DNA from 4 places in the Paraherbaspirillum soli genome. Region 1 is predicted to be linked to each of the others. Evidence: predicted binding sites of a transcription regulator. Region 1 holds the regulator's gene; each other region holds the start of a gene.

Region 1 (4,816 bases):
TGGCAGATGAAATCGCTTACAACAATCACGATATCGACGACGGTTTACGCTCGGGTTTGTTGACGCTTGAGCAGATGCATCAAATCGATTTCTATGCGGTTCACAGCCGCGAAGTCGAGGCCGTTTTTCCTGGCTTGAGCGGGCGACGCGCGATCAACGAAACCGTTCGCCGAATGATTAATGCGCTGATCACCGATCTGATCCGGACCTCGCAGCAGAGGATTCTGGAAGCGCGGCCGCAGACCCTGGACGACGTGCGCAACGCGCAGCCGTTAATTGCATTTTCCGATGCGATGGCACAGCAAGCGGCGGTGCTCAAAGGCTTCCTGCGTGAAAATCTTTATCGTCACTATCTGGTGAACCGCATGACCAGCAAAGCGCGCCGTATCGTGGTCGATCTGTACGAGTGCTTCATGCGTGAGCCAACCTTGTTGCCGCCGGATTATCAGCTGTCGTCGAATGACGCCGGGATTGCCGAGAGCACGCAATTGCAGGCGCGCCAGGTAGCAGATTACATCGCCGGCATGACCGATCGTTACGCGATACGCGAGCATAGGCGCCTGTTCCTGGTAGATGAAGGGCATCTCTAAGATATCGTTATTGTTCATTTAAACTCACCAAGGACCAAGTATGAAAATTCTCCGGCTATCCACACTGGCGTTGATGCTGGCCGTATCGGCATCTGCAGTATTCGCTTTTTCGCTCAGCGATCTGAGCAATCAGGATGCGAGTAGCGGTCTGAAAGCGGCGCTACAAAAAGGGGCTGATAGCGCGGTATCCAAATTGGGTGTCGAAAACGGCTTCCTGAATAACGACAAAGTGAAAATCGGTTTGCCGAGAATACTCGAACAAGCGATGCCCATATTACGAATGACAGGTAAAGGGCAGCAATTGGATGAGCTGGTGGTGTCGATGAATCATGCTGCCGAGTCTGCCGTGCCATTAGCCAAACCGCTGCTGCTGAACGCAGTGAAGTCAATGTCGATAAGCGACGCGAAAAATATTCTGACCGGCGGCGATACTTCCGTGACCAATTTTTTCAAGCAAAAGACGTCAAGCCAGTTGGGTGAAAAGTTTTTGCCAATGGTGAAGAAGATTACCGATCGTAACGGTCTGTCGGCGCAATATAACGCTACCATGGAGCAAGTCAGCAAAACCGGCCTGGTTCCAGTGCAGCAAGCGACTGTCGAAGGCTATGTCACGCAACGTGCGCTGGACGGCTTGTACACCATGATTGGTGAAGAAGAGAAAGCAATTCGCAACGATCCGATCGGTGCGGGAAGTGCGATTATCAGCAAAGTGTTTGGCGTACTTAAATAAATTGCTGAATGATAGTTTGAGACGCTGATCAGCGAGCATCAAGGCCGAGGTGGCCCGGGTTCCAAAATAACAAAGGGCGCATTGACTGCGCCCTTGTTCATTTATAGGCTAGAACCGGTTCCAGTTCATATGCCTATAGGTTCATTTGACGGCCGGATCAGGTCACGGCGGCGGGAATCTCTTCCGGGAAATGCTTGATTGCATCGTGTTGGTGATCCTGGATCTTGTCCTTGTATTTCTTCACCTGGCGATCGAGCTTGTCGATCAGCCCATCGATGGCAGCATAAAGATCTTGGGCAATATGTTCTGCATGCAGGTCTTTTCCTTTTACGCGCAGATTGATTTCCGCTTTTTGGCGCTTTTCTTTTTCAGTGATTTTGTCGACGGTCAGAATGACGCTGATATCGATGACATGGTCGAAGTGGCGTTTGATGCGCTCCATTTTGCTTTGTACATATTCGCGAATGGCAGGGGTTAATTCGAGGTGATGCCCACTGATTGTGAAGTTCATACAGCGCTCCTATCAAGGATGTTGCTGGAGGTCCGGATCCGATATGAGCTTAATCTTTAGCTGACCAATCTTTTGGGGGAGATCAATCTTATAAGATGCGCTCTGTCCGAACGCAGCAACGGGGTCCAACAGTCAAACAAAAAGAGAACTACAAGGCCTTGCGTAAATTTACTGGCGGGATTTTTAACGCTTCGCGATATTTTGCGACGGTCCGGCGAGCTACCACCATCCCTTGTTCCGCGAGCATTTCGGCAATCTTGCTATCAGAGAAAGGATTTTTTGAATCTTCAGCTCCTATCAATTGCTTAATGAGCGCCCGTATCGCTGTTGAGGAGGCCTCTCCACCTGCCTCAGTAGCGACGTGGCTACCGAAGAAATACTTGAGTTCGAACATCCCGTGGGGTGTCAGCATGTATTTCTGAGTGGTTACACGAGAAATAGTACTCTCGTGTAAACCTAGTGTATCAGCTATTTCACGCAACACAAGCGGCCTCATGGCGACCGCGCCATGTGAAAAGAAATTCCGCTGGCGTTCTACGATGGCCTGCGCGACCCGCAAGATCGTGTCGAAACGCTGCCGCATATTCTTGATCAGCCACTTGGCTTCCTGCAGCTGCGAAGTCAGCGATCCTTCGCCTTTGCTTTGTTTCAGGATATTGGCGTACAGCGCGTTGACGCGCAGTCTTGGCATCACGTCATTATTCAACATCACTTGCCAGCCGCCTTTTGTGCGCCTGACAATCACATCCGGCACCACATAATCAGAAGCGTTGGCTGCAAACGGAGCACCTGGATGCGGATTGCATTGTTTGATGACCGCCTGCGCCTCGCGCAAATCCTCGTCGTCGCAGTCGAGCGCTTTCTTGATTTTATTGAAGTCGCGCTGGGCGAAAAGCGTCAGATGTTCTTGCACAATGATCAGCGCCAGGCGCCGGGTTACAAGCGGCACTTTGGCAAAACGTCTGATTTGCAGCGTCAGGCATTCTGCGGCGCTGCGGGCGCCTACCCCGGCCGGATCGAAGCTTTGGACCATCTTCAATGCCATCGATAGCTCTTCGATTTCAATCCCTAGCTCGGACGGCAAGCGCGCATGGATTTCTTCCAGCGGTTCTTCCAGATAGCCGTTATCGTCAAGCGCATCGATGATCAGTTCGACCAGCGCGCGGTCTCGCAGGTCATGCAGCGTTTCCCGCATTTGCTGCTGCAAGTGTTCTCGCAGTGTTGTTTCCTGCGCCTCCAGTTGAGGCCGCGAGTCTTCGTCGTCCGGTGTTTTTGAGCTGTGCGCGACGTCGTCAAAACTCCACTCGGTGTCGCCATTTTCCGCCGCCGCCGGCGCATCGACGGGAGCCTCGCTTTCGCTCGGCGAGCTGCTTACTTCGCTGTCGCCGGTCGGCGCATCCATGGTCGATTGGGTGCCGCTAATGGCGCCATCCGCCAGCAGCCGCACCGAGTTGTCGAGCGGGTCGTCGAGGCGCTCCAGCAACGGATTGTCCGACAGGATTTGTTCCAGCTCCTGATGCAGTTCGAGCGTCGACAGTTGCAGCAGTCTGATCGACTGTTGCAACTGAGGCGTCAGCGCCAGATGCTGGGAGGTGCGGAGTTGGAGAGATTGTTTCATCTGTGCCGTTACATGCGGAAGTGTTCACCCAAATAAACGCGGCGTACCGACTCGTCGGCGATGATGTCATCCGGACTGCCGCTAGCCAGCACGCTGCCCTGGTTGATGATGTAGGCGCGATCGCAAATGCCCAGTGTTTCGCGCACATTGTGATCGGTGATCAGGACGCCGATGCCGCGCTCTTTCAGGAAGCGCACGATGCGCTGGATTTCGATGACGGCGATCGGGTCGATGCCGGCAAAAGGTTCGTCCAGCAACACGAAGCGCGGATTGGTTGCCAGTGCCCGGGCAATTTCAACTCGCCGTCGTTCACCGCCCGAGAGCGACAGTGCCGGACTCTCGCGCAGTTTTTCAATCTGCAGTTCGTGCAGCAATTTTTGCAACTGGGCCTCGATCTCGTCCTTGCTCAGCGCTTTGCCATTCGGCCGCTGCAATTCAAGCACGGCGCGGATGTTGTCTTCCACCGTCAGCTTGCGAAATACCGATGCCTCTTGCGGCAAATAAGACAGCCCTAGCACGGCCCGGCGATGAATCGGCAGTCGCGAAATGTCGACGCCGTCCAGATCGATCTCGCCGCCGTCCGAAGGGACCAATCCGACGATCATGTAAAACGAAGTGGTTTTGCCGGCGCCGTTAGGACCCAGCAGGCCAACCACTTCACCGCACTTCACTTCGAGCGAGACGTCGTGCACCACCTGGCGCGCACCGTAACTTTTTTGCAGGCCTTTGACGATCAGGGTGCTGGCAGCTGTCATTGGGTCGCCTTGTCGCGTGGCTGGATGATGACCTTGATGCGTCCGGCGCCGGGCTGGCTGGTGCCGTTGACCGTATTGTTGACCGAATAGTATTCGGCCCGGCTGTCATAGGAAATGAATTCGCCGTTGACTTCATCGGTCGGCTTGACGCCTTCAAGACGCCGCATTTGGGCTTTTGAATACAGTTTGACGATTTCTGTCTTGCCATCGTATTCGATCCGTTCGGCGTGGCCGTCGATCCACAAATCGGGACCGCCGTCGCGCTTCTGGCGGAAGGTCGCCAGGCCGCCCGGTTTTGCATACAGGGTCGCAAACTCATAGCCGGATGGGTCGGTGGTCAGCACCACGCGGTCGGCTTTCATCAGCAGCGTGCCGCGTGTCATGACCACGTTGCCGGTAAAGATCTTGACCTGCTTGACGTCGTCGTAAGTCAATTGGTCGGCGTCGACATTGGCAGGCTTTTCGGAGTCCGCCTTTTCCGCATGTGCGACCGGCATTGCCGTTAGCTGCAGTGCGAGTAAGGACAGAAAAAATATTCGTTTCATGTTGAATCCTGGGTGAAGAATAGGGCCGCGTTGCATCTGACGAAGTCCGATCGGTTAATGCGGCGCT
Region 2 (4,816 bases), on a different contig from region 1:
ATTTGCCGCAATGTTATCAGGTAGCGCCGCAGCTATATGGATAACGGCATTTGTTCTTCGGGTAAGCAGAATACGAGAAAAATCCCACCTGTCAATTCAGACTGGTTTCTGCGTGGAAATAACGACTTAGAATCGTCGGCATTGCTCCTCATCCTCGCTATTCATCGTCCGACTGCGTCTCTGCAGCGGTAGCGGCGTTGCTGACGAACGTGCGGGCCGTCATGCCGATATCCGTGCCTTTGCGGCTCTGATGCGTATGAGGTCGAGGCATGGTCTTTTTAGTTGGGTAACTTAATCTAAACAGGAGGGGACAAATGCCGAATCACCTTGGGCAGGCACCGACACGCTGGGCGCGCGACTATGTTTTCGATATCTTGAGCGAACTGGGTATCCACCATATTTTCGGCGTACCGGGCACCAATGAAATCCCGATTATCGACGGCACCTCTTATCCGGAAAACAAGGTGGAGTACATCGAGTGCCTGCATGAAAACATCGCACTCGGCGCGGCCATGGGCTCGGCCCGCATGACCGGTTTGCCCGGGGTGTTGGTGGTGCACGTCACGCCGGGTATTGCGCATAGCATCGGCAATTTATTCAACGCGGCGCGCTCGCAGGTGCCGCTGGTGATTTTATGCTGCCAACAGCAAAATGAACTGGTCACCCAGGAACCACTGCTGGCATCCAATCTGGTTGATTTAGCCAGGCAATACACCAAATGGGCGCATGAAGTACGTGCCGCCGAAGAGCTGCCGCTGGTACTGCAACGAGCCTTTAAAGAAGCGATGGCGGCACCGAACGGCCCCGTTTTCGTATCGATTCCGTGGGAATTCACGATGCGCGAAATTGGCCCCGACGACAAGATCAAGGGCGTAACGCGTATCTCGCCGCATTTCACCGGCGCGCCGGAATCGATTACCCAGGTCGCCACGGCGCTCAGGGAAGCAAAAAATCCCATCATCATCGCCGGCGATGCGGTCGGTTATGCCAATGCCTGGACGGAATTGCAGCACATGGCGCAATTGATCGGCGCGCCTGTGTTGTTGCAAACCTTTAGCAGCGTGGCGAACTTCCCGAATGACGATTGCCATTGGCAGGGCGAATTGCCTGGCACCCAGGCGGGTGTGCAAGGTGTGTTCAAGGATCATGACGTGGCATTTCTGTGCGGCTTTAGCAACCAGGCGCAGATCACGATTTTTAAATATTCGGATGGCGCGTTAATTCCGCCAGCGGTCAGGCAGGTTTATCTCAGCAATAACATTTGGGATATAGGCAAGAATTATTATGGCGAAGCGGCGGTATTCGGCGACATTAAAGCGACGCTGCCGCTGATTAATGCGGAGCTGGGCGCGACGCCGTCTGCCGCAGCTGCTGCGCGCAACGGGCATTTGGCCGCGCTCGCGGCGAAGCGGCAGCAGCAGTGGAATATGTACTTTGTCGAAGCGCTGGCGGAGCCGAATATTCTGGCGGTAGTGATTGCACAGGCTTTGCGTGAAGAGATCAACAAACGCGATCTGAACAAGAAATTTGTGTACGTGCATGAAGCGGTTTCCGACCCCGCACCGTTCCAGTATTTGCTGCCGTTCGGTACCGCAGGCGCAGCACCGATCAGTTACTACTGCGTCGGCGGAGGTTCGCTGGGTTGGTCGATGCCGGCGACGCTCGGGATTAAATTAAGCCAGCAAGGATGGCAACAGATCGATGCCGAATTTGTGGTGGCGGCAACGGGCGACGGTTCTTCGCTGTTTTATCCGCAAACCTGGTGGACCGCAGCGCATCGAAAACTGGCGGTGTTGTACATCATTACCAATAATCACGAATACCATACTCTGCAAAACGGGCTGAAACAGTTGGTCGCGGCGTATGGCGATGCGCCCGGCTATGAATGGCATCCGAAAGACAACAATACCGATCCCTCTTATTTACGCATCGAAAGCCCGGTAATGGATTTTGTTGCGATTGCAAATGCGCTGGGCGGACTTGCCGGCGAAGTGGTGCGCACCCCGGAAGACGTCAAAGCCGCCGTGCGGCGCGGCATGGACCATGTTTTGCATCAGCGGCAAGCTTATATTCTGGATATGCGCACGGCCCAGAATCCGCCGCCGCCGCCCAGCACGGATGACGCCACCGGCAGCACAAGAGCGCTGGTACAGCCTGCCTTGAATGTGTTCCACCAGCAAAGCCAGCTACTGAGTAACGCAGGGCCTGACGACAATCAGAATGCGCCGGTGATTTTCTAGGCCGTGTCAGGTGTAAGCGCAGCACTCGGGCTACTGGCGGGCATTGGCATGCTATCCGCCAGTCTCCTGGGATTCGTTTGTCCATTTACTTATAAAAAAAGGGATATGCATCATGGCAGATGAAAAAATTGATATCGCCATCGTCGGCGGCGGCGTTTCTGGCGTGTATAGCGCATGGCGGCTGCAACAAGCCAATCCAAAACAAAAAATAGTGGTGTTTGAAGCAAGCGACCATATTGGCGGCCGCTTGCTGTCGGTCACGCCGCCCGGCATTCCCGATATGGTGGCGGAACTGGGCGGCATGCGGATTCTGCCCGAGGTGCAGCCGTTGATCGGCACCTTGCTTAAGGTGCTGAATAAGGCGCTGCCGGAGAACGAACAAATTACGACTTATCCGTTCCCGGTCGACCAACCGCAAAACATCGCCTATTTGCGTGGCACGTATTTGCGCCTGTCCGACTTCACCAGCAATCCGGATAAAGTGCCGTACCGGCTTGGCTTCCCGAATCACGGGCAAACCGCCGGTTCCATCATGATCAATGCGATCGAGCAGATTGTGCCGGGCATTACCAATAAAAAGTTAAGCGAAGAGCAGCGCCGCGAAATGGCGCAGCAAGCCAGTTTCGCCGGCAAGCCCTTGTATCAGCAGGGGTTCTGGAATGTATTGATGCGGGTCATTAACGGCGAATCGTATCAATATTCAATGGATGCGGGCGGTTACGACTCGACCTTGAGCAATTGGAACGCCGCCGACGCCATTCCCTGGTATTTGTCCGACTTTGGGGCCGATTCTGTGTACGAGGGCTTCACCAAGGGTTTCCAGCAGGTGCCGCAGGTTCTGGCTAAATTCTTCACTGATGCGGGCGGTGAAGTTCGGATAAACAGCAGCGTATCGGCGCTTCAAAGTGTGGACGGCGCAGTTGAATTTCAGGTCAACGGCAGGTCGGTCCGCGCCAATTCCCTGATCCTGGCGATGCCGCGCCGCTCGCTGGATTTGCTGGCCGACAGCAGCCCGATTCTGCAAGAAATCAACGGCTTGATTGCTTCGGTCACTCCGCGTCCCTTGTTTAAGTTATTTACCACCTATACCAGTCCATGGTGGCGCGCTGCCGGATACACCGAACCTGACGGTACCGTGGTGCCGGTACAAGCCGGGCGCAGCGTGACCGACATACCGGTACGGCAAACCTACTATTGGCCGAAAAGCAATGGCGCACCGGTTAAAACCGGACCCGCCATGCTACTGGCCAGTTATGACGACGGCGACAATACCGGATTCTGGGACGGCTTGCGGCCGCAGCGGCATAAATACAAATCCAAGGGGCAGCAGGTCGCCAAAGTGGACGAACCGTTTGTCGCCGAAAACCGGAAACACAATCCGGAACTGACCTGGGACCAATATCAGGCGCCATACCGCATGGTGACCGAAGTGGCGCGCCAGCTTGGAACCATGCATGGCTTGAGCTACACACCAAAAGTACAGGACGCCTGCTTCCGCGATTGGGGCGACGACCCGTTCGGCGGCGGCTGGAACAGCTGGAACATCGGCGTAAAAAGCTGGGAAGTGAAACAGAAAATCATCCAGCCGTTCAGTCAGCAACACTTGTATATTTGCGGCGAAGCCTATTCCGATGCGCAGGGTTGGGTGGAGGGAGCGCTGCAAACTGCGGATATGATGCTGGCGAAATTTGGGCTGGAGAGATTAAAGAAACCGTAATTCAGTCTGGAATGAAACAAAGCCCGGCAAATGCCGGGCTTTTCATATTGCGTATCGAGTGTCCACTAGTGATCACTTGGGCAGCGGCGGTATCGGGATCGCACCCGGGAAGACGTAGGCTTGCAGCATGGCGATCACGCCGATCATGGCGGCGCCGGCGATCGAGTACCAGAACACCTTGCGGAAAATCGGTCCGAGCGCATGCGCGCGCTCGTGCGGATCGTCGTAGCAGGCGGCGCAGGCCACCATGATGGACTGGGCGTCTATCATCTTGCCCATGACGCCGCCGGTTGAGTTGGTCGCCACAATCAGGATTTCATTCAGATGCAGCTGTTGCGCCGTGATTCGCTGCAGGCTGCCGAACAAGGCGTTGGATGCCGTGTCCGAGCCGGTCAGGAAGACGCCCAGCCAGCCCAGATAGGCGGCAAAGAACGGATACATCGGGCCGGCATTGGTGAAAGCCAGACCCAACACCGCGTCCGTGCCCGAGTAGCGGGTCAGAAAGCCGAGTCCCAGCACCAGCGCGATGACCACCACCGGTGTCGCCATGCGGCGTCCGGTGCGGACCACGGCCTCTTTCCACTGCGCTGCGCTCAATCTGAGAACCAAGCCGGACAAGATCGCGGCAACGAACACGCCGGTCCCCGCGGCCGACAGCCAGTTGATGACGAAACGCGCCGCCTCGGGCTTGGCGCTGGCCGCAACCACCGGAGGGGTGCGCTGCACCAGATTGTGCAGCGCCGGCATATCCCAGGTCGGCAAGGACAGGGTGCCGGTAAACGGCGAGCCTAGCAGTGTGGTCTTGAATGCGATGCCGGAGAACAGCGCATTCAGATACTTCTTCCATTCGGGCATGCCC
Region 3 (4,816 bases), on a different contig from region 1:
ACAACATGAAGAAGCCGGTGGTCAGCTTCATCGCCGGCGTTACCGCGCCTCCGGGCAAGCGCATGGGCCACGCCGGTGCGTTGATTTCCGGCGGTGCCGACACTGCGCAAGCCAAGCTCGAGATCATGGAAGCCTGTGGCATCACCGTCACCAAGAATCCATCCGAAATGGCGCGCTTGCTGAAGGCGATGTTGTAATCGGTAGTTTTGTTTAGTTAAAAAGGGAGCTTCGGCTCCCTTTTTTTGTTGGCGGGTCAATACAATATCCCGATTAAACGTGCTTGCTATGCTTCCTGTCGGATTGACGATGCCAGCCATCAGTTTTATCTTGCTGTCATCGAAAGAACCAACGAAAATAGTGAGATCCGGCAACTTGACCGCTTAGAAATCTTTTCACCGCTTAACTTTCATGTTTCAACATAACTCGCCAGAATTTGCCGCGAAAACGGATATTGGCATGGTACGGACGCAGAACGAAGACGCCGTATTGGTCAATGAGTCGCTGCATTTGGCCGTGTTGGCCGACGGCATGGGTGGTTATAACGCCGGCGAAATTGCCAGCAGCATCGCTACCGTCGCGATCCAGGAAGAACTGGAAAGCCAGCTTCAGGAATATCATCGGCAAGACCAGCCCGAAGGCGAACCGCCGATCCGCCAATGGCTGATGGAGTCAGTCCGCCAAGCCAATAACGCCATCATCAATGCCGCCCGCCGTGAGCCGGAATATCGCGGCATGGGGACCACTGTGGTGGTGGCCTTGTTCCGAGACGATTGCGTTGACATCGCGCACGTCGGCGATTCTCGCGCATATCGCTTCCGCGACGGTCAACTCGAACAATTGACGCGAGACCATTCCTTGCTGCAAGAGCAGATCGAAGCCGGGTTGATCCGGGCTGAAGATGCCCAGTTTGCTTACAACCGCAACGTCGTCACGCGCGCAGTCGGCGTCGATTTCCAGCTGGTGGTGGATGTCAATCAGCATTCGATACAGCCCGGCGACCTTTATTTGCTTTGCTCCGACGGCTTGTCGGACCGGATGCCGGCAAGCGATATCGCTCGCCTCATCAGCGATGCGCAAGGCGACATCAAGAAAGCATGCAATATGCTGGTCCAGGCCGCCAATGCCTGTGGCGGGCAGGATAATGTGTCGGTGATTTTGATAAAAATACCGGAGAAAACAGAGTAATTGCCGGGTTGCCGATCGAGGATTTTTCAGCCTCGATTGTTGCAAGACAGCACTACACTACAGCTTGTTTCAACAATCAAAAGCGCACGGAAGAAATTAAAATGCCGGACCGTTCCGTGTCATCAGGTGTGCCTAGATTGTTTTAGCTTATTTTTAAAGATAAAAAGCGTTTCCCGAGAGAGAATGGCATGGCGAAGATCATCCTGACCAAAGGCGGTACAGTTTTACAAGAAATGACGCTCACCAAAGAGCGCACTACCATTGGTCGTCGTGCCCATAACGACCTGGTGATCGACAACCTCGCCATCAGCGGCGAGCACGCTGTCATCATCACCATCTACAACGACTCGTTCTTGGAAGACCTGAACAGCACCAACGGCACCCAGATCAACGGCCACCCGGTGACCAAGCATTTTTTGCAGCACAACGACGTGATCCAGATGGCGCGCTACAAGTTGCTGTATGTCGTGGAGTCGGATCAAGAGATCAAGGACAGCCGGCCCAAGATATTCCCGGCGCCGCGCCCCGACGCCATCATCACCATGCTCGACGGTCCCAGCGCCGGCAAGGAAATGATGCTGACCAAAGTCCTGACCACCATCGGCCGCCCCGGCATCCAGGTCGCTATCGTCACCCGCCGTCCGCAAGGCTATGAACTGACCCATGTCGAGGGAAAAACCCACACTCGGGTCAACGACATACCGGTGAGCACCGGCGCGCGGCAGTTGAAGGATGACGATGTGATTGATATCGCCGGGACTTTGATGCGGTTTTCTTGGAAAGCTGCGTAATAGTTGGTTGAGGCCGTATCGATAACGATCTTTTTCACCCTGAAAAATTAGCTGTTCCTCTTAGGTGTGAAGGCCGTTCACACAAGCAAAAGCCGCATCTGGCACATGTTTGGTCAATAGTGCTACCGGTAAATAGTTGCCAAGTGACGAGATCTGTCAGTCCAGTACAAAAATACTGCCAATTTTCCTCACTAGTTCCCCCGGCTTTTCGTGAATTGCAACATATTTCCTGCTGGCACAGACATTGCTCTATCTCATGTGTAGTGACCCCCCTTTTTTCTTAACTGGAGATTTAAATGAAATCGATGAAAATGATCCAACGCGCACAACGCGGTTTTACCCTGATCGAATTGATGATCGTTGTTGCGATTATCGGTATTTTGGCTGCTGTGGCGATTCCTCAGTACCAGGACTACACAATGCGCGCTAAACTGTCGAACGTGGCAGCTGGCGTTGGACCTATCGAACTGGCTATGGGTGAGTTCTTCCAGACAAATGGTTCGTTCCCAGATGCAACTGCACTGACTAGCGCTGGAATTAATATCAAGCCTACCAAGGAAGCCACTTATACGATCACTAGCGCTGCTAACAACCCTACCGGTCAAATTACCGCTACTTTGAACACTTCCCTCGGTACCAATGTCAACTCGGGCGGTACGATTAAATTCGATGCAGCTCCGGTCGTTGGCGATACTGTCATCATCTGGAAAGCGTCTGTGGGCACGGGTATCACTAACCCAGCTGCTATGAACTACATCACAACCAAACTGAGCGGTACCTAATAAGTGCTGTCAGCTTGTATATGATTGGTGTGCTATTTGCTGCGCCCTTCATGATGAAGCCCCTCCTCGAGAGGGGCTTTTTTTTACTACAGTTTTAACCTCCAATGCACCGGAGATATGGATATTCTCCGCTATTCTTTGTAGCCGCCACGCGAACTACATTGCTTGATGCCGGGAATAGGTCGGATTCCAGAAATGACACATGAATCACTTCCATGAATACGGAAGCTGATTGTAAGAGAGCACGGAGCTGAAAAATTGAAACAGATTGACACCAGCAATTGGATATTGATTTTACTTGGACTGCTGTGTCTGATGCCGTTTGTTCAACCGTTTCATAGTGCGCCGATTTCCTCACTATTCGCAGAATGGCAGGCATTCCTAGTACTGTGGATAGCCCTGCTTATTGCTTGCTTTCATGGCAAAGGCATACGCCAGTCGGCAATCCCAAAGATTTCCCTCGTTGGACTTTTGTTGCTTACGTTCACGGCAATTCAATTTGTTATTCGCCCACCTGAATACGTGCAGCAAGTGCTCTTGCCGATGTGTTATTTCGTCAGTTTGTGTGGTGCGATCCAACTAGGATTTTGGTTGCGCCAACATGGCCTGATTGAACGCAGTTTGTTATTGCTTGCAAGTTTTTTTGTTTTTGGCGCCGCATATACCGTGGCGGTGCAGTTTGTGCAATTGCTGTGGCCTGATTTTTCCGCCATGCCGTTTATGATTCCGAGACTGGGAGGCCTTAACCCATATGGCAATATTGGACAGACCAATCATGTCGCTACTTATCTGGCGATCGGTTGGGCCTCTGCCCAGTATCTGTTATCTCGCGGCACGGTTCGCCTAAGATCCTATTTGCCATTCTCATTCTTTTTGTTTGCCGGACTTATCCTGACCGGACAACGAAGCGGCTTTATATATGTAGTTTGCCTGAGCGCGTTGTTCTGGCGTTTTCCGATGACTGCCAACGCTGAGAGCGCATCGCCCCGCCGATTTGTGTGGGTTTGCGGCATGCCGTTAATTTATCTGCTGCTGAATTATCTGCTGCAAGTCGTATTTCATTATTTGGGAGCGGAGTTTTTCACTGCATCGCAACGTTTGAATAGTGGTTGGGACGAACGTTTCAAGTTATTACAGATAGGCTGGTCGCTATTTACCGAGGCGCCGTGGTTTGGCATTGGTTGGGGACGCTTAGCTTCGTATGAGTTTTTGAGGGCGGATGTATTGCCGACCATGCCTGCCAACCACGTCCATAACATTGTCGTGCAGTTGCTCACGGAAACCGGTATTTTTTGCACTGTGGCCGTCCTGTCCATTGTGTTCTTGTGGCTGTTGCGACTGGTCAAATTTCCATCATCGCCGGAAAAGCAATTTGTGATTGGGGCGATTATCGTCCTGAGCTTGCATAGCCTAGTCGAATATCCACTTTGGTATGCTTATTTTCTTTTGCCGCTTGGCGTTCTTGCCGGTATGTTCGAGTCGAGTGTAATTCGCTTGAAATTTCCGGCTATGTTAACCAGCGTAATTATCAAGGGAAGCAGCTTCGTTGCCATAGGCGTATTGTTCTATTCATTTTTCGAGGCCATATACGTGACTGACATGTATGGCAGAAGGTCTATTAATTTCTATTCGCGTACTTTGCGTGTCGCGGAATTGAAGGAACTGGCGCAAATGCCGAGCCAATTTTTCCTCAAGCCTTATATCGATTACATCGATAGCACCGGACGCATCTTGAATAGCGAAAATTTGCCGGAAGACATGGCTATCAATCAGCGCTTATTGAATACCATGATCGACAATAATGTGATTGTCCGCCAAAGTATTTACCTAGCGATGGCGGGACGCGATGCAGAGGCGAAGACGACCTTTTTGAGAATGAAAAAAATATTCCCAGACCGGGCGTCTGAAATGCTAGATATGGTTCAACATACTGCCAAGTTCACAGGCAATGAAAATTTGACCGTATTTTCAAAATGGGCCACTGAGGTTGTCGCGCAAAAGTAAGTGAATTTGTTGGCTTTTCTAAGGATGCGATATGTTCAGCGCTCAACGGACATT
Region 4 (4,816 bases), on a different contig from region 1:
GCCTGTTTAGCAGGGACGGAGCGACTATAGACGCAATATGACGCCATGGCAATTATTGGCGGGCACCTCGAAAAACCTACTGCGCGGCCCAATCTCTGGCCTGTGATGCTCGCTACAGTTTTTCGAGGTGCCCTAGCGTCCTGCCATATTTGAATGCATCGCATCGAATTCAAAAGCAAGACCCGGAGTGCGCTAAGCTGCCGCCATGGATAAAGTGAACTCCATAAGATAGCTTGATGAAAGGAGTTCTTATGAACGCATCAACTGACATTGCGCAGCGCGCGGCGGCAACGGCCAACGATCCGCGTTGGGCCTTGATGCTGGCGCACGATAAAGGGTCGGACGGCAAGTTTTATTACTCGGTCAAAACCACCGGGGTGTATTGCCGGCCGTCGTGCGCGGCGCGGCCGCCGCGGCCGGAAAACGTCTGTTTTTACGCCAGCCGCGAGGAGGCCGAGCGGGCCGGATTTCGCCCCTGCAAGCGGTGCAAGCCGGATCAGCAGGCGTTATCCGAGCAGCACGCGCAAAAGGTGACCGAGGCATGCCGGCTGATCGAGAGCGCGCAGGAGGCGCTGAGTTTGCAGCAGCTGGCCGATCACGCGGGCTTGAGCACTTATCATTTCCACCGGATTTTCAAGGCCGTTACCGGGCTGACGCCGAAGGCCTACGCGGTCGCGCAGCGCGCCAAACGGATGCGCAGCGAGCTTGACCGCAGCGCTTCGGTGACGGAGGCGATTTATGAAGCCGGGTATAACTCCAACGGCCGCTTTTATGAAAAATCGAATGCGGTGCTGGGCATGACGCCGAGCAATTATCGGGCCGGTGGCAAGAACGCCGAGATCCGCTTTGCGATTGGTCAATGCTCGCTGGGCGCGATCCTGGTGGCGCAAAGCGAGCGCGGGGTGTGCGCGATCCTGATGGGGGACGATCCGGCTGCGCTGGCCTGCGATTTACAGGATCGGTTTCCACGCGCCAATCTGATCGGCGCCGATGAAGGCTTCGAACAACTGATAGCGAAGGTGGTCGGTTTTGTCGAAGCGCCGGCGATCGGGCTGGATCTGCCGTTGGATGTCAGGGGCACAGCATTTCAGCAGCGGGTGTGGCAGGCGTTGCAGCAAATCCCGGTCGGCGCCACCGCCAGCTATACCGAGATCGCCAAACGCATCGGTGCGCCGGCAGCGGTGCGGGCAGTGGCACAAGCCTGCGCCGCCAATGCGCTGGCGGTGGCGATTCCTTGTCATCGCGTGGTGCGCAATGACGGCGGCTTGTCGGGCTACCGCTGGGGCGTCGAGCGCAAGCGATTGTTGCTGGAACGGGAGTCGCAGGCATGAACGCACGCGTGGAAACGGCGTTGCCGGTCGGCGTGGCGCACCGAGTCGATGGCGTCGATTGGCAGCGTGTTGCCGTGGATCTGGATGCGCAAGGCAGCGCCGTCATCCCGCATTTGCTGACGCCGGACGAATGCGCGGCGCTGGTGTGCTTGTATGCGGAGGAGCAGTTTTTTCGTAGCCGGGTGGTGATGGCACGGCATGGTTTCGGACGCGGCGAGTATCAATATTTCCGCTATCCGTTGCCGACGCTGGTGGCCGAGTTGCGCCGTTCGCTGTATCCGCATCTGGCGCCGATTGCGAATCGCTGGAACCAGGCGATGGAGCTGGACGTTCGGTATCCTGAGCAGCACGCAGATTTCCTTGCGCGTTGCCATGCGGCCGGTCAGTTGCGGCCGACGCCGTTGCTGTTGCAGTACGGCACTGACGACTACAACTGCCTGCATCAGGATCTATACGGCGAGCACGTTTTTCCGCTGCAGGCGGCGATCCTGCTGTCGCAGCCGGGACGCGATTTTAGCGGCGGCGAATTCGTGCTGACCGAACAGCGGCCGCGCATGCAGTCGCGGCCGGAGGTGGTGCCGCTGCAGCAAGGCGATACGGTGGTATTTGCAGTCCATCAGCGGCCGGTACAGGGATCGCGCGGCGTGTATCGGGTCAATCTGCGGCACGGCGTGAGCCGGATCCGCTCCGGACATCGCCATACACTAGGCATCATTTTTCATGACGCGATTTAAGGACACAAAGTGACGCTGGATATGTTCGACGACCTGGAGCATGGCGGCCTGCGGCAACAAGCGCTGGCGCCGGGCGCGCTGTTGCTGCGCGGCTTTGCCGTCGCCGACGATAAAGCGCTGCTCGATGCTTTGCGGGACGTGATTGCCGTCGCCCCGTTCCGCCACCTGGTGACGCCGGGCGGCTTTGTCATGTCTGTTGCGATGAGCAATTGCGGCGCGTTGGGCTGGGTCAGCGATCGCAGCGGCTACCGCTACGACGCGATCGATCCGAACAGCGGCCGGCACTGGCCGACTATGCCGGCGGCATTTCTGCGCTTGGCACAGGATGCGGCGCGCGAGGCTGGCTTCAACCGCTTTGTGCCTGACGCCTGCTTGATCAACCGCTATGAGCCGGGGACCAGGCTATCGCTGCATCAGGACCGTGATGAGCGCGATTTCGAGCAGCCCATCGTTTCGGTATCGCTGGGCCTTCCGGCGGTTTTTTTGTTTGGCGGCTTGCGCCGGACCGACAAACCCAGCCGGGTGCCGTTGACGCATGGCGATGTGGTGGCGTGGGGCGGGCCGTCCCGGCTCCGGTTTCACGGCGTGCTGCCGATCCAGGAAGGGCATCATCCGTTGCTGGGAGCGTGCCGCATCAACCTGACGTTTCGCCAGGCGGCTTGAAAATTATCCAACAAAATCAAGTAGTTGCAGGTTGGCATGCACCGCCTGGCACATCGTTCTCGTCCAAAATTTCATGTAGGCCCCTGGAGGATCAGCATGCAGTTTGCATTGCATGCTGATCCTCCTTTTTTTGCGTTTTTGTCACCTATACTGGATAGGGATGTTTTCAATACATCCGGTACAACAGACCCTAACAAAATCTCTACAGAGGTGTCGATATGAAACGCAATCCGAGGTACTGCACGGCACGCATCGCGCATGGTTTGACGGTGATCGAAACATTGATCGTGGTGGCGCTTATCGGTGTGTTGGCGGCGGTTGCCATCCCGCAGTATCAGAATTATGTGTCGCGTACCAAGTGGCAAGAAAATATCGTGGCGCTGGAGCCGATCAAGCTCGCCATCGTGATGTGCGCAAAGAATAATGCGGGCAATCTCGCCATGTGCGACAGCGGCGCCAAGCTTGGCATCGCCACCATGCCGGCGCTGAAGTACGGGACCGTCGACATTGCGCCGACGACGGCGGCGATCAATGTGACGGGCAGCAAGGAAGTGGGCTCCCTTACCTTGATCGTCACGCCCAAGACCAATGCCAACAGCATCACTTGGGTGATATCGGGGACGTGCGAGCAGGTTAAATGCGGGATTAGTCCGAGCTAAGTACAACCTTGATATTGCGTCGGACCAGCCGCAGTTTTCATGTTTGAGGAGCGATATGGAGTTCAAGGATTACTACCGGCGGCTTGGCGTGACGCGCGATGCAACGGCGGACGAGATCAAACGGGCCTATCGCAGACTTGCACATAAATACCATCCCGACATCAGCCGGGAACCGGACGGCGAAGAGCATTTCAAGAAAGTTTCCGAGGCCTACGAAGTGCTGCACGACCCGCACAAACGCGCCGACTACGACCGGCAGAGCGCACGGCAGCACGCGCAATATGGATCCCGCGCACGGCCGAATTGGAACAATGCGCCATACGGCAGCCATCGGCACACTAGCGCCGAAGACGATTTCGGCGCCTGGGCCAGTCATCGGCCTGCTGGACGCCGGCATCACGCCGCCGGCCGCGACTGCCAGGTCGAAGTGTCGATCCCGCTGGAAACCGCGATCCACGGCGGCACGCCGAGTTTCAAACTGCACCTTCCGGCGCGCGACGCCAACGGCAATAGCATCACCCGCGATCGGCTGGTGGAAGCGCGCATTGCGCCGGGCATCAGGGACGGCCAGCGAATCCGGCTGGCGGGCCAAGGCGAGCCGGGCTTGGGCTCCGGCCCGGCCGGCGACCTCTATCTGCTGATTCGCTTCGCGCCGCATCCGTTTTATCGCGTGGCCGGCGCCGACCTTTATTTGACGCTGCCGCTGACACCGTGGGAGGCGGCGCTGGGCGCTGCGGTGCAAGCGCCGACGCCGCACGGCACGGTCGAGATCCAGATACCGAGCGGTAGCCGGGCCGGTAAAAAATTGCGCTTCCAAGGCCGCGGATTGCCGGGTCATCCGCCGGGCGATTTGTACATGGAGCTGGAGATAGTTTTGCCGACCGCGCACAGCCATCGCGCCCAGGAAATTTATCGGCAGATGCAGCACGAGCTCGACTTCAATCCGCGCCGGCATCTAGGCGTGTGATGATGAAAGAAAAGCCTTGCTTTGCGTAGGGCGGATGAGCGCAGCGTTATCCGCCGTTGGATGTGCCACAGACATTTGACGCATCCAGAACGGCGGAAGGCGCTGCGCTTTTCCGCCCTACGTTACTGGCCCTTGCCGCGTCCGCATATCGTCATTTGAAATCATTATTTCCCATCTGGAAAACATGCTCGGATACTTGATCCCAGCACTGTTCGTAACCAACCCCTTCCCGTCTTAACGCTCCCAGCATTCCCCGGAAAGCAGGCGTTTTATCGTCCGGAATTTTTAAAGAAATAACGCATGTTGAAAACAAAAACACTCGCCGCCGCCATCGGCTCGCTGCTGACGGCCCACACCGCAATCGCGCAGGAAGCCAAGCAGTTTGAAACCATCACCGTCACCGGGTCCAATCTCAGGAGCACCGACAAGGAAGGCGCCAACTCAGTCCAGGTCATCAGCGCC

The links. The regulator sigma-54, encoded in region 1, starts transcription at its own class of promoters, with help from an activator protein. The targets are predictions, from matches to a motif close to TGGCANGNAANCTGCTTT.
Region 2: a site for sigma-54 is predicted at 2,285-2,302, ahead of ACFPM8_RS08075 (flavin monoamine oxidase family protein). Genes of this name have one in related genera too.
Region 3: a site for sigma-54 is predicted at 2,210-2,227, ahead of ACFPM8_RS11880 (pilin). Genes of this name have one in related genera too.
Region 4: a site for sigma-54 is predicted at 2,821-2,838, ahead of ACFPM8_RS06340 (pilin). Genes of this name have one in related genera too.

Annotation. Positions count from the first base shown of each region.
Region 1 is NZ_JBHSMT010000008.1:158,192-163,007, reverse strand. Features, by position in the region: gene ACFPM8_RS03330 (deoxyguanosinetriphosphate triphosphohydrolase) at 1-590, shown strand, start outside; gene ACFPM8_RS03325 (DUF4197 domain-containing protein) at 664-1,320, shown strand; gene hpf (ribosome hibernation-promoting factor, HPF/YfiA family) at 1,478-1,831, opposite strand; gene ACFPM8_RS03315 (RNA polymerase factor sigma-54) at 1,980-3,449, opposite strand; gene lptB (LPS export ABC transporter ATP-binding protein) at 3,458-4,204, opposite strand; gene lptA (lipopolysaccharide transport periplasmic protein LptA) at 4,201-4,749, opposite strand; gene lptC (LPS export ABC transporter periplasmic protein LptC) at 4,804-4,816, opposite strand, start outside.
Region 2 is NZ_JBHSMT010000013.1:121,236-126,051, reverse strand. Features, by position in the region: gene ACFPM8_RS08080 (thiamine pyrophosphate-binding protein) at 315-2,240, shown strand; gene ACFPM8_RS08075 (flavin monoamine oxidase family protein) at 2,353-3,957, shown strand; gene ACFPM8_RS08070 (L-lactate permease) at 4,030-4,816, opposite strand, start outside.
Region 3 is NZ_JBHSMT010000021.1:40,381-45,196, reverse strand. Features, by position in the region: gene sucD (succinate--CoA ligase subunit alpha) at 1-197, shown strand, start outside; gene ACFPM8_RS11890 (Stp1/IreP family PP2C-type Ser/Thr phosphatase) at 409-1,185, shown strand; gene ACFPM8_RS11885 (FHA domain-containing protein) at 1,374-1,976, shown strand; gene ACFPM8_RS11880 (pilin) at 2,273-2,758, shown strand; gene ACFPM8_RS11875 (PglL family O-oligosaccharyltransferase) at 3,017-4,762, shown strand; gene ACFPM8_RS11870 (O-antigen ligase family protein) at 4,794-4,816, shown strand, end outside.
Region 4 is NZ_JBHSMT010000011.1:20,968-25,783, reverse strand. Features, by position in the region: gene ada (bifunctional DNA-binding transcriptional regulator/O6-methylguanine-DNA methyltransferase Ada) at 252-1,331, shown strand; gene ACFPM8_RS06350 (2OG-Fe(II) oxygenase) at 1,328-2,065, shown strand; gene alkB (DNA oxidative demethylase AlkB) at 2,075-2,728, shown strand; gene ACFPM8_RS06340 (pilin) at 2,947-3,387, shown strand; gene ACFPM8_RS06335 (DnaJ C-terminal domain-containing protein) at 3,443-4,354, shown strand; gene ACFPM8_RS06330 (TonB-dependent receptor) at 4,655-4,816, shown strand, end outside.